DNA from 2 places in the Paenisporosarcina sp. P4_D4 genome. Region 1 is predicted to be linked to the other one. Evidence: predicted binding sites of a transcription regulator. Region 1 holds the regulator's gene; the other holds the start of a gene.
What was found. Region 1 encodes NrdR, which represses ribonucleotide reductase genes. Its sites were predicted from a motif close to AACACNATATATNGTGTT; they were not measured.

Region 1 (6,017 bases):
CCAGTGCGCCTAATACATAGGATTTACCAACGCCAAATTCGCCAAAGATATAAAAGCCTTTTGAAGGTAAATTCCCTGTCGTTTTGACTTCTTCCATAAATGCATTTGCTGCCGTACCTAGATTCACACGGGTATTATGATCGTATGTAACGGTCGCAAGTGTTGCCTGCAATACATCCTTTGGCATATGCATGCTCGATATCATTGCAGACACTTGACGACGTTCATCTTCAATCGTTTTTTGTCTGCATCTTGTGTAATCAAGGTCTATAGATCCGCGGACTATTGTCAATTTCGGCACGTAGCCTTTCATGACATTCTGGCAGCTGGCCACATTTTCACAGGTTTCACAGTCATGGTTTTGAGAAGTATATTCATATAATTTCCCGAGTCCACGATCTACCATATCTTTGTTGACAAGCTCTGCATTCTCCGATAAAAACGCTTGAACTCCTCGATCTTCAAGAATTTCATTTTTCATTTTTTCATAACGCTTCGAAAATTCAGGTGCATTCACGACGCGTTTTAACGTTTCACTAATTGGTTCCATTCGTTTTCGCCTGCCCCTCTGTTACACCGAGTTTATCAAGCAATTGCTGTTTTTTTGCTTCCCAATCTTCTGTCACTTCATTTTCAACCGTTTTTTTCGTTGAACGATTTTCTTTCGCTTTATAGAACCATTCCGGCACTTTTTCATCGCGCACATTTTTTCGCTTGTATGAAGTTGTCTTTGATGAATTTTGCCAATCCATATACTGGTCATGTTCTTTTCGAGAAATTTCAATTGCCTGTTCGCACGTCGAAATGTTTTCACGTTGCCAGTGCGCTGCAATTTTGTGCACATAATTTTTGTTCAGTTTCATTTTCGCCCGGATTAGAACGAATTGTAATAAGACATTGACGACTGCGGGTGGAAAACCATATTTAAATATAAGTTCATTGGCTAAATCAACTTCTACAGGCAAAGGCTCCTTACCGTTCGATAAATCTCTTAACACTTCCAGTGGTGGCGTTTCTTCGAGATATTTAATAAGTGATTGATCTTTGGAAAGTTTCACTTCCTTAGAAACCACTTCACGCTGCATACCAGCCTTAGGCATCAACCTTGGAGGTTTAGAAGAAATGGAGAGCTTGTAATAATCAGCTGCTGTTTTTTTCAAACGTTCTTCCGTAATGCGATTTTGATCATCAATAGCCATCATCAACACTTTTTGCATATCGATTGCATTTAACGAGTATAGAAAAGCTACTTTTGCAATCAATTCCTTTACAGATAAAGTTAATACACTGGAAGGAATCATGACTTCAGATAACCCTGATTTCAATAAATCAAAATCAAAATCCATCGAATAGAAAGGAATCTTCTTCGGCCGTTCGGAAGTTTGCTCAATTTGTCTTGGTTCAAATATATGCCCCAGTTTATTGTAATCATGGTTGCTTTTAAAAACGTCCTGCAGGTCACGCGATACATTCTCATACCCGTTTAAAATCGGTTGCTTTTTAACGAAGCGCTCTCTTATACGTATATACGCTTTTTCGTGTATGACGCTATATAAAGAAGTGGCCAAAATCGGTTCACTGAAGAACGAAGCTGCATCCAGGGGTGCTACTACCTCGTAGATGAACAAACGTTTATCGTCATCATCTTTTTTCCACGTTTTCATCAGTCCAATGGCTTCGAGTGACACACGGGCATCAAATATTTTCTTTAATGACATATTCAACACATCCATTAAATAATAGTGTGTCAATTGTTCAGTTGTTTCGCCCTCTGATTCGGCCCATAATGTACAATACAAACTCATCGCATCTGAACCAATGATAGGTTTATACAACATCGTCACAAGCTGGCGATCCTTGTCCGTCAGTATATTGGGCATTTGGATGATGAAGCTATCTACCGGCTGAAGTTCTTTAAATAATAGTTGCACGCAACATCGTCCTCCTGTCCCTTATTTTTTGTCTTCTGGACTTTTCTTCAACAAGTCTTTTAATTCATCTATAAACACATTAATGTCTTTAAATTGTCGATATACGGACGCAAAGCGCACGTATGCTACTTCATCGATGGTTGCCAGACGATCCATGACCATTTCGCCAACATCCTCTGACTTCACTTCGGAATTGCCGATTCGGCGTAAATCTTTCTCAATTGAGAATACGACATTTTCAAGAGATTCTAGCGTTACAGGGCGTTTTTCACATGCGCGAATCAGGCCTCTCAATACTTTTTCGTGGCTGAATTCTTCGCGTGACCCACCTTTTTTCACTACGATCAACGGCATTTCTTCTACTTTTTCGAAAGTAGTAAAACGAAAACCACAATCTTCACATTCTCTTCTTCTGCGGATCGCTTTATTATCGTCTACCGGTCGTGAATCCACGACCCGCGTTCCATTAAATTGGCAAGCTGGACATCTCATAGTTTTATCTCCTGAATTTCGTAATTCGTTTAGTGTTCCTATTATATCAAAAAAAGTCCATTAAAATCGAAAAAGCAGAGGAATTTCTCCCTCTGCCTACTCAGTTTAGTTGTTATGCATGTGCTGTTACGCGCGCTTTACCCGCAATAACAGGACCCATTCCACGTGGAATTTCTGTCATTTCACGAGTCTGAGATCCAAGTGCATCAGCAATATATTTAGCAGCAATTGTTGGATCTAAATCGCCGCATGTATATACATCAATACTTGCGTAACCGTGTTCTGGGAAGCTGTGGATAGTTAAGTGTGATTCAGAAATGATCACGACTCCACTTACACCTTGTGGTGCAAATTTGTGGAATGCTACTTCACGTACTTCTGCTCCTGATTTAAGTGCTGCCTCTACAAACGTACGCTCGATGTATGTTTCATCGTTCAATTTGTCAAATTCGCACTCCCATAGTTCTGCGATAACATGACGCCCCATTGTTTCCATGGTTCGTTTCCCCCTTTGATAAGTTTTTTATAGTTTGTTGAATCATCAAAGTCGACTACCACGGGGGAAAGTTAGTCCAGAGAGGTCCTAACCCTTTAAGCAGTCAGTTGGTACAATAAAAGTACACGATTCACATTATATGTTGTAATCTCACACAATGCAAGTGTTCGAGAAAAAAATAATTCCTCCCTACTTTTGAACGCATGTAGGGAGGAATATTTTATTAGGCAATTACTGTGTCTTTCAGTGCTGCGCCTACTTTTTTCGTCAAATCTACTACACGTGCTGAGTAGCCCCATTCATTATCATACCAAGCGAGAACTTTTACCTTACGTGTTCCCATAACCATTGTCGTTAAACCGTCAATGATCGCTGAATGTGGGTTTGAATTGAAGTCAATTGACACAAGTGGTTCTTCAGTTAATCCAAGAACACCTTTCATTGAACCTTTTGAAGCTTCAATAAATGCTGCATTTACTTCTTCTGCCGTCACATCAGTTTTTAAATCTACAACAAGATCCACTAATGACACATTTGGAGTTGGTACGCGAAGAGACAAACCATGAAGTTTACCTTTCAATTCAGGTAAAACCAATGCCAATGCTTTCGCTGCTCCTGTAGATGTCGGGATGATGGACTGTGCACATGCACGGGCACGACGTAAATCTTTATGTGGATTATCTAAGTTCTTTTGATCATTTGTATACGCATGGATAGTCGTCATAAGACCGTTTTCGATGCCAAACGTGTCATTCAGTACTTTCGCAACTGGCGCTAGACAGTTTGTTGTACAGCTGGCATTTGAAATGATGTCATGTTTTTCAATATTCAATTGATTATCATTTACACCCATAACGATTGTTATGTCTTCATTTTTACCAGGAGCAGTCAAAATTACTTTCTTAGCTCCAGCTTGTAAATGCAATGCCGCTTTTTCGCGGTCATTAAATTTTCCAGTTGCCTCGATAACGATATCAATGTTCATTTCTTTCCATGGTAACTTCAATGGGTCACGGTCACTTACAAGTTGAACTCGCTTACCATTTACAATTAAAGCGCTTTCTTCTATGACAATGTCACCAGAAAACGTTCCATGATTTGTGTCATACTTAATCAAATGTGCTAACGTTTCAGCAGGATAACTTGCATTAATTGCCACCACGTTTAAATCATCTTGAAGAATTGCCTGGCGAAATACCATACGACCAATACGGCCAAATCCATTAATAGCGATAGAAGCTGACATAAAAAATCCTCCTACAAGTATGTTATACTGTTAATCTTTTACCTGAAATTAGTATAACACATTTTGAACTAAGTTAAACACTTTGTTGGCAATGTAGAAATGTTCTATTTTTCAGAAAGTGGGACATTATACGTCCCACTCAGCTAGTATACGCTCTAATTGAACTTTTGATTGTTCGATTGACCCATTATTATAAATGACCGCATCGGCACCTTTTTCTTTTTCGGAAAGTGGTAATTGAGACTGAATTCTTGCCTTAGCTTCTTCCTCAGACAACGAATTACGTTGCATCAATCTCTGTAGCTGTATCTCTTCCTTTACAGAGACAACCAGTATTTTATCAACAAAATGTTGGAGTCGACTTTCAAAAAGAAGCGGGATATCCATAATCAACGTTTCTTCCCCACTCTCAAAAAGTTCATCTCTTTGGCGCAGCATTTCTGCACGAATGGCTGGATGCATCAAATCGTTGAGCTGTTTCCTTTTTGCTGGATCATGAAAAATGAGCTGCCCCAGTGCTTCTCGGTTTAATGTGCCATCCTCATTCATTACCTCTTTGCCAAATATACATTTAATGTCTGACAATGTTACGGTACCAGGTTCTACGACTACTCGGGCTACAAGATCCGCATCAATAATGGGATATCCTTTTTCTTTCAACATTTCTGAAATTGTACTTTTTCCACTCGCAATACTTCCTGTTAATCCAATAATCATCTATTGTCCATCCTTCTATCGTTGACACGAAGGACAATACCAAGAGTTTCGTCCCCCGAGTAAAACTTGTTTTGTAGGAATCAAGCAATGAGGGCATTGTTTCTTGCCATACATGGACAAGCGATTTTGCATGCCCCCTGCTTCCCCATTGATATTCCGATAATCTGAAATGGAGCTTCCACCTGCAGATATGCTTTCGTTCAACACATCGACAATCGTTTGAAAAAGGAGAATAAGTCTTTTTTGACTAATACGCTTCACTTTTCTGCCAGGATGTATATGCATTCGAAATAAAGCTTCAGTGGCATAGATGTTGCCACATCCAGAAATAACTTGTCCATCCATGATTGTTTCTTTTATGGACTTATTTTGATACTTAGAGAGCGAGGACATATCAATAAAATGATTTAATGCGGACTCCGCAAATGGTTCGGGTGCCATTAACAATAATGGAGGAAATTGATCTTCTGAATCCAGTAAACGCATTTCGCCGAATCTCCGAATGTCTGCATATACCAAAAGCATGCCGTCATCTAATGTTAATACGACATGAATATGTTTTCTGAACTTATCTTCTGTGATGTCTGCAGTTTCCTGGACATAAAACCATGCACCGGTCATTCCCAAATGATTCACTAATAGTAAATCTTGTTGATCTTTAAGTAAGTGAAAATAAATATATTTAGACCTTCTTACAATCTGAGTGATTCGAGCATTTTCGAGTGCTTGCTTGAAGTGTTTAAGCTCTGAGCCTTTAACAATTGCTTGTTTTCCCGCCTGTCTTGAAACCTCTAGAACGTCGGATAATTTTACAGATTCAATAGTCTTCCCGGTAGCTACCGGTTTGAGGGAGTTGACGACTCCCTCAACTTCAGGTAATTCAGGCATGATGAATTTGCCTCCTTACTTCGTATCGTACCAAGTCGGACCATATGCATAATCCACTTTAAGTGGCACTTTTAATTCAATAGCGTGTTCCATTACTTCAGGTACGATTTTTTCTAAAATCGCAATTTCTTCTTGAGGTGCTTCAAAAATCAATTCATCGTGCACTTGAAGAAGCATTTTCGCTTTCAAGTTTTCTTTCTGTAAACGATCAGCCATATCAATCATTGCTTTTTTGATTATATCCGCA
Region 2 (9,274 bases), on a different contig from region 1:
TCAAGTTCATTAGAAACTTCCAATTCCGTTTTTCCAGGTGCGATAAATGTAAGGATATGTTCAAAAGCCGCTTCAGCGATATCCGCGGCAGCCTTAATAATAGTAATCTCTTGAGGCGTCTTAATCAAGCGGATTTTCTCAATAAGACCTGATACAGGTACAAGTTCAGTATTAACCGCCTTTTTGTAACTCTCATACACGGCATAGCTCATGTCGTCTTTCTCAAAACCTACTTTTCTCACATTCATTTTTTCTAATTGGACACTTACTTCTTCCAGCATCGTTTTCGTATGTTGGACAATTTCAAAGTTTTTAATCTGTTTTGCCGCTTGTTCCGTGTAACGGAAATCCGTAATAAAAACAGCTTGATCTTTGGAAACGATGGCAATACCAGCAGTCCCCGTAAAACCAGTTATGTACCGGCGATTGTAGCCACTTGTAATTAACAAGGCATCAATCTGGTGTTCCCCTAAAGCTTCACGTAATTTAGACAATTTCTCCATTTAAGATTCCCCTTTTCTTCTATGTAAAAATGTTTCTAGTGCTAAGGTATAACCGAAAGTTCCGAGACCACTTATTTGACCAACACATTCAGGAGCCAAGACAGATTTGTGACGAAAACTTTCTCTGCTATGGATATTAGAAATATGAACCTCTATTACCGGAACGGTAATGGAAGCGATGGCATCACGTATCGCATAACTTGTATGAGTATAAGCTCCAGGGTTGAAAATAATGCCGTTAATTCCATCATCTTCTGCATTGTGCAGCCAATCAATTAGTTCACCTTCGTGATTCGATTGCTTACATTGAACATGAATATCCGATTGTTTTCCGTAAGTTATAAGCTTTTGCTCTACATCTTCCAACGTTTCATGTCCATAAATAGCAGGTTCACGTTTTCCTAAACGATTTAGGTTAGGCCCATTTAAACAAAGAATTTTCATCTTTTTTCCTCCAGTTCCATCGTGCCCCCTTCATTTTATCATAACAAATAGTTGCAGCAACTACTTTCTCTTGTCATCATAAACCTCTTGGTCATAGTAATGAATCGTCTCGGCAAGGGCTCTGCAAATTATTAAAATAACCGAAATAATCGGTACCGACTTCCAACTTATATGGGAAAAATCTTGATAAATACTCCATTCCAGCAGAATCCAGATGGCAAATCCAACAACAATTGACGTGGCAATCGCCGGCATTTTGCTGACAATCATGAACAGAGCCATCGCAAGATTGATGATCAAGAAGACGACCAGAAAAGTAAGAAACCATTTGACTGATGGGTGAGCGTCGGAAAATACTTGCCATCTCTTAGTCCATTTTATTGGGCTCCATGGAATATAATCAAAAACATATAAAAACTTTAATATTATAGTGAAAACCACAGCATGTGCTACTGAAATCGTTAAGAAGTGAGTACCTTTCATTCAAATCACATTCCTTTCTATTTATTCAATTTTGACTAACCTCACTCTCTCTATTCATAGATATAGTGCTTTTTAAAAAAATTAGTACAATTAAAGCGATAATTACTGTTGCAAGCGTTGATACGGCTCTTTCATTGTTAAACAGATTAATCTAAAACGAAAAAACGCACGTTGTATCCCAAGGATACAGCGTGCGTTTTCTTCATCTAATAAATCTACTTGCTAGTGGCATTCTCAAAACAGCGTTTTTAACTGTTAAACTTAAAGTCCACATTTCAATTGAGCACCGCAATTTGTACACGTATTACAGCCACCCATTTCTTTTACGGTCCCCTGACGGCAAACAGGACATGTGTTTCCTACTTCTGAGCCGATTGTGACATTCGTTGAACGAAGATCTTGGATTGTATCGATCAGGACAACTGGACGTTTCCCAATGATGGTTTCTTCATAATGATGTTCATCCATCACATTTTCTTCCGCTTTAAGTGTCAGGACTTGTGCATCACGGCTGCCATCCACATAAACTGTCCCGCCTTTAGCACCACCACGATAAAGTCTTTCATAAACGCCTTGTACTTGTTCAACTGTATAACCGCGTGGTGCATTAACAGTTTTCGAAATCGAGCTGTCAATCCAACGTTGAATTATGCACTGAACATCCGCATGCGCTTCAGGTGCCAATTCCATTGAAGCAACAAACCATTCTGGCAAGCTTTGTTCATCTGCTTCAGGGTTTGCGTTCAAGTATTCCTGAACAATGTCCGCTTTTACTTCGATGAATTTCCCTAAACGGCCACTACGAAAGTACGTGAAGGAGAAATAAGGTTCCAGACCTGTCGACACTCCCACTAATGTTCCAGTTGATCCAGTTGGTGCTACGGTCAACAAGTGAGAGTTGCGAATGCCTGTTTCTTTGATAGACTGACGAACATGCTCAGGCATTTTTTTCATAAATCCGGTATTGATGAAAGCGTCTCTCAGACGGTTAGTTTCTTCATTTGTTTCCCCTTGCAAGAACGGGAAACTTCCACGTTCTGCAGCAAGTTCTGCAGATGTTTCATATGCTGTTACTGCTATCGTTTCGAAGATTTGGTCGACAAGAACGTTACCTTCCACTGAACCGTACTCTTTTTCACAATAAATTAGTAAGTCTGCAAGCCCCATTACTCCTAGACCAACACGACGTTCACCCAAAGCTTGTTTTTTATTGTCTTCAAGGAAGTAAGGTGTTGCATCAATAACATTGTCCTGCATGCGAACTCCAACACGTACTGTTTCTCTCAAGCTATCAAAATCGACAGTTTTTGTATCTTTATTCGCAAACTGAGCTAAATTCACAGCTGCCAAGTTACATACAGAATTAGGTGCCAACGGTTGTTCTCCACATGGGTTGGTAGCAACCACTTGTTGTCCATACGCTTTTGCATTGGTCATTTCGTTTGCATTGTCGATAAAGAAAATGCCAGGCTCTGCAGAATACGTTGCACAAACGTTAATGAGATTCCACAAATCTTTCGCTTTCATCGTACGGTAAGTTCGGATGGCATGTCCTTGTTTTTCCCATTCACGTACATCCCCGACTTCGTGCCATTTCTCATTGTACGTTACCATTTCCTCAGCTGAATAACTTTCAACAGCGGGGAAGCGTAACTCGTGATCGCCGTCTTCTTCCACAGCTTTCATGAAATCGTCGGTCAATGTCACAGATATATTGGCTCCTGTTAAGAATTCGGAATTGTTAACACTATATGTGCCTCCATCGTGGAGTTTCGTTTCTGCATCACGGAAAATTGCATCACTGAATCCACCCTGGCCAGGAATTGTCTTGTAATTTACTATCCCTTGGTACATTGCTTCTTCTTGATGTGTCAGAGCTTTAAATTTAAGCTTGTCATTCGCTAATTGCTTGATGGTTTCATCATTTGTATTTTCAATCAGGAAACGTAGAATTCTAGGATTTTGCATTTTGGAAATGATGAATTCCGCAATGTCAGGATGCCAATCTGCCAACATAATCATTTGAGCGCCTCTGCGACTGCCGCCTTGCTCAACCAAATGTGTTAGTTTTGCGATATCGTCCAACCATGAAACAGAACCAGATGACTTTCCGTTTACACCTTTAGCGAGTGTATTGCGTGGACGCAAAGTTGATCCGTTTGTTCCAACTCCCCCACCTCGACTCATAATTTCCATTACTTGTTTACGGTGATCGGAAATACCTTCACGGGAATCCGGCACAAAGGGCATAACGTAACAATTGAAGTATGTAACGTCTGTTCCTGCACCCGCTCCATAAAGCACACGTCCTGCGGGAATAAATTTCAATTGGACCAATTGCTTATAAAACTTTTCAAACCATTCTTTTTTCTTCTCTTCAGAAGTTTCAACAGAAGCAAGTCCGGTCGCATTGCGTTTAGCAATTTGCTCATAGAAAACTTCCAAAGGTTTTTCGATAACATTAATGGAACGAGTTACAATACCCGACTCCTGCTCAATTGGATCATCAATTGCACTTCTATAATCTTCTTCAATTAAAACACGTACTTTATTTGTCGAATGATCGATGGAAACAACATAACCCAAACCGCGGGCAGGGAATTTCGGGTCTTCCTTAACCGTCAATACGACAAAGTCGCCTGCTTTTAGTGTTTTCTTTTCAGTATCTTTAAAAGAATAGCGGTCAATCATGACTAACCTAGATACACCTTTGTGAGTTAATGTCATGTCATTCGTGATGGGATGAACTTGAGGGAATGAAACGATGTCATTATTCAACATTTCAATGTTTAACTCCCCTATTTGTTGCTTGGAAACTAGTACCATTTACTACTCCTCCTTAATTAACAGAAAAAACACTACATATAGTGTTACGCGTTGTGTTTAGGGTACTATATATTGACATCTAAATCAAATAAAGCGGATGTATGTTCGAACATACACACACAACGTCTATAGGAAAATACTACTTATTTTTTGGTCAAATTAATTCTTTTTACCTATTATTTGCGGTATGTCCATTCGTCATTTGCATAACGTCGAGTTTCAAGCTTTTTCACATAATCCAATTGCTCGATTGTTAGCACATATGGTTGAAAATTGACATTAAGACCTTCAGCAAAACCATCTTTAAATGCCTCTTCACATTCTTCGATCGTAACTGGAGTTTCCCGCAAACGATTTATTGCCACCGCTTTTTGCGGAAGGCCTCTACGAACTCGCTCTTTTACTGCTTCCGATGGATAGTTAAATAAAGAAACTAGTTTATCTTCATCCAGGTCTAAAAGAATCGCTCCATGTTGAAGAATGACACCTTTTTGTCTTGTTTGTGCACTTCCTGCTACTTTTTTACCTTCCACAACTAATTCATACCATGACGGTGCATCGAAACAGACGGCACTTTTTGGATTTTTTAAATCACTCTTCATTTTATCAGTATCAGGCACCGAGAAATAGGCGTTCAATCCAAGCTTCTGAAAGCCAATCAATAACCCTTCACTCAGCACACGGTAAGCTTCCGTGACGGTCGCAGGCATATCTTGATAGTCTTCACTGACGATAATGCTATATGTTAATTCATGTTCATGCAATACGCCACGTCCTCCGGTGGGACGTCTGACAAAACCTAAGTTATGCTCTTTGACAGCTTCCATGTTGATTTCTTTTTTGACATTTTGAAAATAACCTATGGATAATGTTGCAGGTGCCCATCCATAGAATCGGACAATAGGTGGAAGGATCCCATCACTATGCCAGTCCATTAAAGCTTCATCCAGCGCCATATTGAAGGACGGACTGCAAGCGCCAGAATTAATAAAATACCAAATCGGTTTAGACATATATTTTCCTCCTCAAAATGTCACAATGCTATTCATATTAACAAACCGATTGTATTGTGGCTACACTTTCTTTTATAATAAGAACATAGATAGAAAGGGGAAAGTTGTTTTGACATTTGTATACATTAGCTCTGCTGCATTATTTGGTTTGATCATTTACTTTTTAATCTCGTCTTTGCGATTAAAAAAGGCTGTATCAGGTTTAACACAAGAACAATTCATTGAAGGATACCGTAAAGCACAACTTGTGGATGTGCGTGAACCTAAAGAATTTGAAGGTGGACATATCCTTGGAGCACGTAATATTCCTTCATCACAAATGCGTCAGCGTTACAAAGAAATTCGTGCGGACAAGCCCGTATACTTATATTGCCAAAATAGCGCAAGAAGCGCACGTACGGCATTGTTCCTTAAGAAAAAAGGCTATAACCAAATTTACCAACTGCAAGGCGGTTTCCGTCAGTGGACTGGGAAAATCAGAACAAAATAAGTCATTCAAAGTTCTTCCAAATGGAGGGACTTTTTTCATCAAAAACATATGTATGAAATTTTACAATAACTGAGGTCTCAATGAAACCAATTACACTCATTTCCTTGATTTTATAGGATTCGGACAGCACACCGGGATTACAGCTAAAATGAGAGAGTAATAATATGCCAATAAATAACTTTATCGAAGAATTTAGCGAAAAACATCCGGATGTTGATAGGTTCAAACCTGCTACTCCTGTATTTCACACATTTTATACGACCTTTGATAAGAGATTTATACTACTACAAAATTGATATTATAAAAACAAAAGATACTCTTAACTGGGTGTCTTTTTATGTTTAATCAATGGTTCTAAATTGAGGAATTCCATGGTTTTCTTGCCGAACGCGTCATCGAAAGACATGTTCTTATATTTATAAACAGTAAATGAAGTGAATCTAAAAGAGAGCTCGATTGATGAGCTCTCTTTCTTCATTCTTATGCTTTTTTATAACGTAATACTGGTGTACGGGCAGCTTTAGTCTCATCCAGACGTTTAATAACTGTTGTATGAGGAGCTTGTTGCACGATTTCAGGTGTCTCTTCGACTTCCTTCGCTATTTGGATCATCGCATCGATGAACGCATCTAGCGTTTCTTTAGATTCTGTTTCTGTCGGTTCGATCATCATGCCCTCTTCTACATTTAATGGGAAGTAAATTGTTGGCGGATGATATCCAAAGTCAAGCAGTCGTTTAGCCATATCGAGTGTACGGACTCCCAATTTCTTTTGACGACGGCCACTCAATACAAATTCATGTTTACAGTGACGATCATATGGCAAGTCGAAATGAGGCTGCAGACGACGCATCATATAGTTTGCGTTTAATACAGCGTATTCCGTTACGGCTTTCAATCCGTCTGGACCCATTGAACGAATATACGTATAGGCACGTACATTGATTCCGAAGTTTCCATAGAACGGCTTCACTCGCCCGATTGATTGAGGACGATTGTAATCGAAGTGGTAGCCTTCTTCTGTTTTTACAAGTACTGGTTTTGGCAAGAATGGAATCAAGTCTTTCTTCACGCCAACTGGACCGGATCCTGGTCCACCACCACCGTGTGGGCCTGTGAATGTTTTATGCAAGTTTAAATGAACACAGTCGAAGCCCATATCGCCTGGACGTGCTTTTGACATAACCGCATTTAAGTTTGCTCCATCATAGTACAACTTCCCACCAACACCGTGGATAATAGAAGCCATTTCTAAAATGTTTTCTTCAAATAATCCTAAAGTATTCGGGTTCGTTAACATTAACGCAGCTGTATCTTCCCCAACCACTCTTCTTAAATCTTCTAAATCAACCAAGCCGTTTTCGTCAGATTTAACCGTGATTGTATCAAATCCAGCTACCGTTGCCGATGCTGGGTTTGTCCCATGAGCAGAGTCAGGTACGATTACTTTCGTACGATGTGTGTCCCCGTTTGCTTCATGGAAAGCACGAATCATCATTAGAGCAGTCCACTCTCCATGAGCACCTGCAGCCGGTTGAAGCGTTAAATCATCCATTCCCGTAATTTCAATCAAATGTTCTTGAAGATCATACATTAATTCCATTGCACCTTGAACAGTCTCTTCATCTTGAAGTGGATGAATATTAGCGAATCCAGGGAAACGCGCAACTGATTCATTGATTTTCGGATTGTATTTCATCGTACAAGAGCCTAATGGATAAAATCCTGAATCGACACCGTGATTACGCTTAGAAAGTGCTGTATAGTGACGCATGATATCCAGTTCAGATACCTCAGGAAGTTCCGCCGCTTCTTCTCGAAGCAAACCTTCAGGCAACAACGTTGATAAATCTACTTCTGGAATATCAAGATCAGGTAAGCTATAGCCTACTCGGCCTTCTTTTGTCATTTCAAAAATTAATGGTTGATTATCTTTATGCACGGAAAGACCCCATTTCTTGCACAAGTGCATCGATTTCTTCTTTCGTCCGTTGTTCAGTGACTGCGATCAACGCATGCCCTTCCAATTTTTCATCAACTTTTCCTAAGTCGAATCCACCAATGATGCCTTTATTAAACAACTCTTTATTTATTGTTGTTACAGATGTTTTAACGTTGACAACGATTTCGTTGAAGTGTGGACCTTGGTACGCTACTTCAAATCCTGCCGCTTCAAATGCTTTTTTAGCATAGTTCGTTTTCAGGATATTTTGAGTGGCAATTTCCTGCACACCTTTTTTACCAAGCGCAGTCATTGCTACTGAAGCAGCAAGTGCATTCAATGCCTGATTCGAACAAATGTTAGAAGTCGCCTTGTCACGACGAATGTGTTGCTCACGCGCTTGCAAAGTTAAAACAAAACCACGTCGTCCCACTTCATCTGTTGTTTCTCCTACTAGACGCCCTGGAACTTTACGCATTAATTTATTCGTAACCGCAAAGTATCCACAGTGAGGTCCGCCGAAGGACTCAGAGATACCGAATGGCTGTGCATCCCCTACGACAATATCTGCACCAAATTTACCTGGTGAAGTCAAAATCCCAAGTGCCAATGGGTTTGAAGAAACCACCATCAAAGCCTTCGCTCCATGTGTAACTGCTTCCACTTTGCGCAAGTCTTCCACTTGACCAAAGAAGTTAGGATATTGAACAAGAACAGCAGCAGTATTGTCATCGATCATTTCGCTTAATGCATCAATATCAGTTACGCCGTCTTTAGTTGGAATCTGAACAACTTCAATCGATTGACCCAATGCATACATGCGAACCACGTCTTGAGATTCTGGATTGACTGCACCGGAAACGAGAAGTTTTTTGCGTTTTGTATGACCAGCTGCAAGCATACCTGCTTCTGCAAGTGCTGTACCGCCGTCATACATCGAAGAGTTCGCCAAATCCATTCCAGTCAACTCACAAATCATTGTTTGGAATTCAAAAATAGCTTGAAGCTCACCTTGTGAAATTTCTGGCTGATATGGAGTGTAAGCTGTATAGAATTCAGAACGAGAAATAACATGGTCTACAATAATCGGCTTGTAATGGTCATATACACCAGCACCTAAAAAAGATGCATATGCTTTATTGTCCGCATTTTTCGCAGCCATTTGAGACAACTCTTTTAATAAAGAAGACTCTGATTTGGCTGCTTTAATTTGATATTCTCCTTGGAAACGAACTTTTTCAGGGATATCCGAGAATAGCTCATCTATAGAAGAAACACCAATTGTATCCAACATTTCTTTTTGATCTTGTTCCGTCATTGGCAAATAACGATGTTTCATTGGGTCATGACCTCTTTCCGACAGTTATTTTTGGCGTTTATAAAACGGAGTTGCAACGGTAACAGCTTTCAAGCGCTTCCCACGAATCTCCACTTCAACTTCAGTTCCAAGCTCCGTGAATTCGCTGACAATCAAGCCCAAGCCAATATTTTTCTTCAGCGTAGGGGATTGTGTACCTGTTGTAACTTCTCCAATAGCTTGATCATCTTTAAAAATGGTATAGCCATGTCTAGGA

Region 2: the regulator NrdR is predicted to act here: its motif matches at 4,285-4,302, upstream of AC1DSL_RS13850 (vitamin B12-dependent ribonucleotide reductase).

What each region holds. Positions count from the first base shown of each region.
Region 1 covers NZ_JBFUIO010000030.1:23,333-29,349, reverse strand. The annotation lists partial or broken gene AC1DSL_RS09250 (primosomal protein DnaI) at 1-550, opposite strand, end outside; gene AC1DSL_RS09245 (replication initiation and membrane attachment family protein) at 537-1,931, opposite strand; gene nrdR (transcriptional regulator NrdR) at 1,953-2,423, opposite strand; gene speD (adenosylmethionine decarboxylase) at 2,536-2,919, opposite strand; gene AC1DSL_RS09230 (glyceraldehyde-3-phosphate dehydrogenase) at 3,143-4,165, opposite strand; gene coaE (dephospho-CoA kinase) at 4,292-4,882, opposite strand; gene mutM (bifunctional DNA-formamidopyrimidine glycosylase/DNA-(apurinic or apyrimidinic site) lyase) at 4,898-5,770, opposite strand; gene polA (DNA polymerase I) at 5,786-6,017, opposite strand, start outside.
Region 2 covers NZ_JBFUIO010000083.1:427-9,700, forward strand. The annotation lists partial or broken gene AC1DSL_RS13835 (aminopeptidase P family protein) at 1-503, opposite strand, end outside; gene aroQ (type II 3-dehydroquinate dehydratase) at 504-947, opposite strand; gene AC1DSL_RS13845 (hypothetical protein) at 1,008-1,430, opposite strand; gene AC1DSL_RS13850 (vitamin B12-dependent ribonucleotide reductase) at 1,692-4,256, opposite strand; gene AC1DSL_RS13855 (lipoate--protein ligase family protein) at 4,433-5,269, opposite strand; gene AC1DSL_RS13860 (rhodanese-like domain-containing protein) at 5,379-5,759, shown strand; gene gcvPB (aminomethyl-transferring glycine dehydrogenase subunit GcvPB) at 6,240-7,730, opposite strand; gene gcvPA (aminomethyl-transferring glycine dehydrogenase subunit GcvPA) at 7,693-9,039, opposite strand; partial or broken gene gcvT (glycine cleavage system aminomethyltransferase GcvT) at 9,064-9,274, opposite strand, start outside.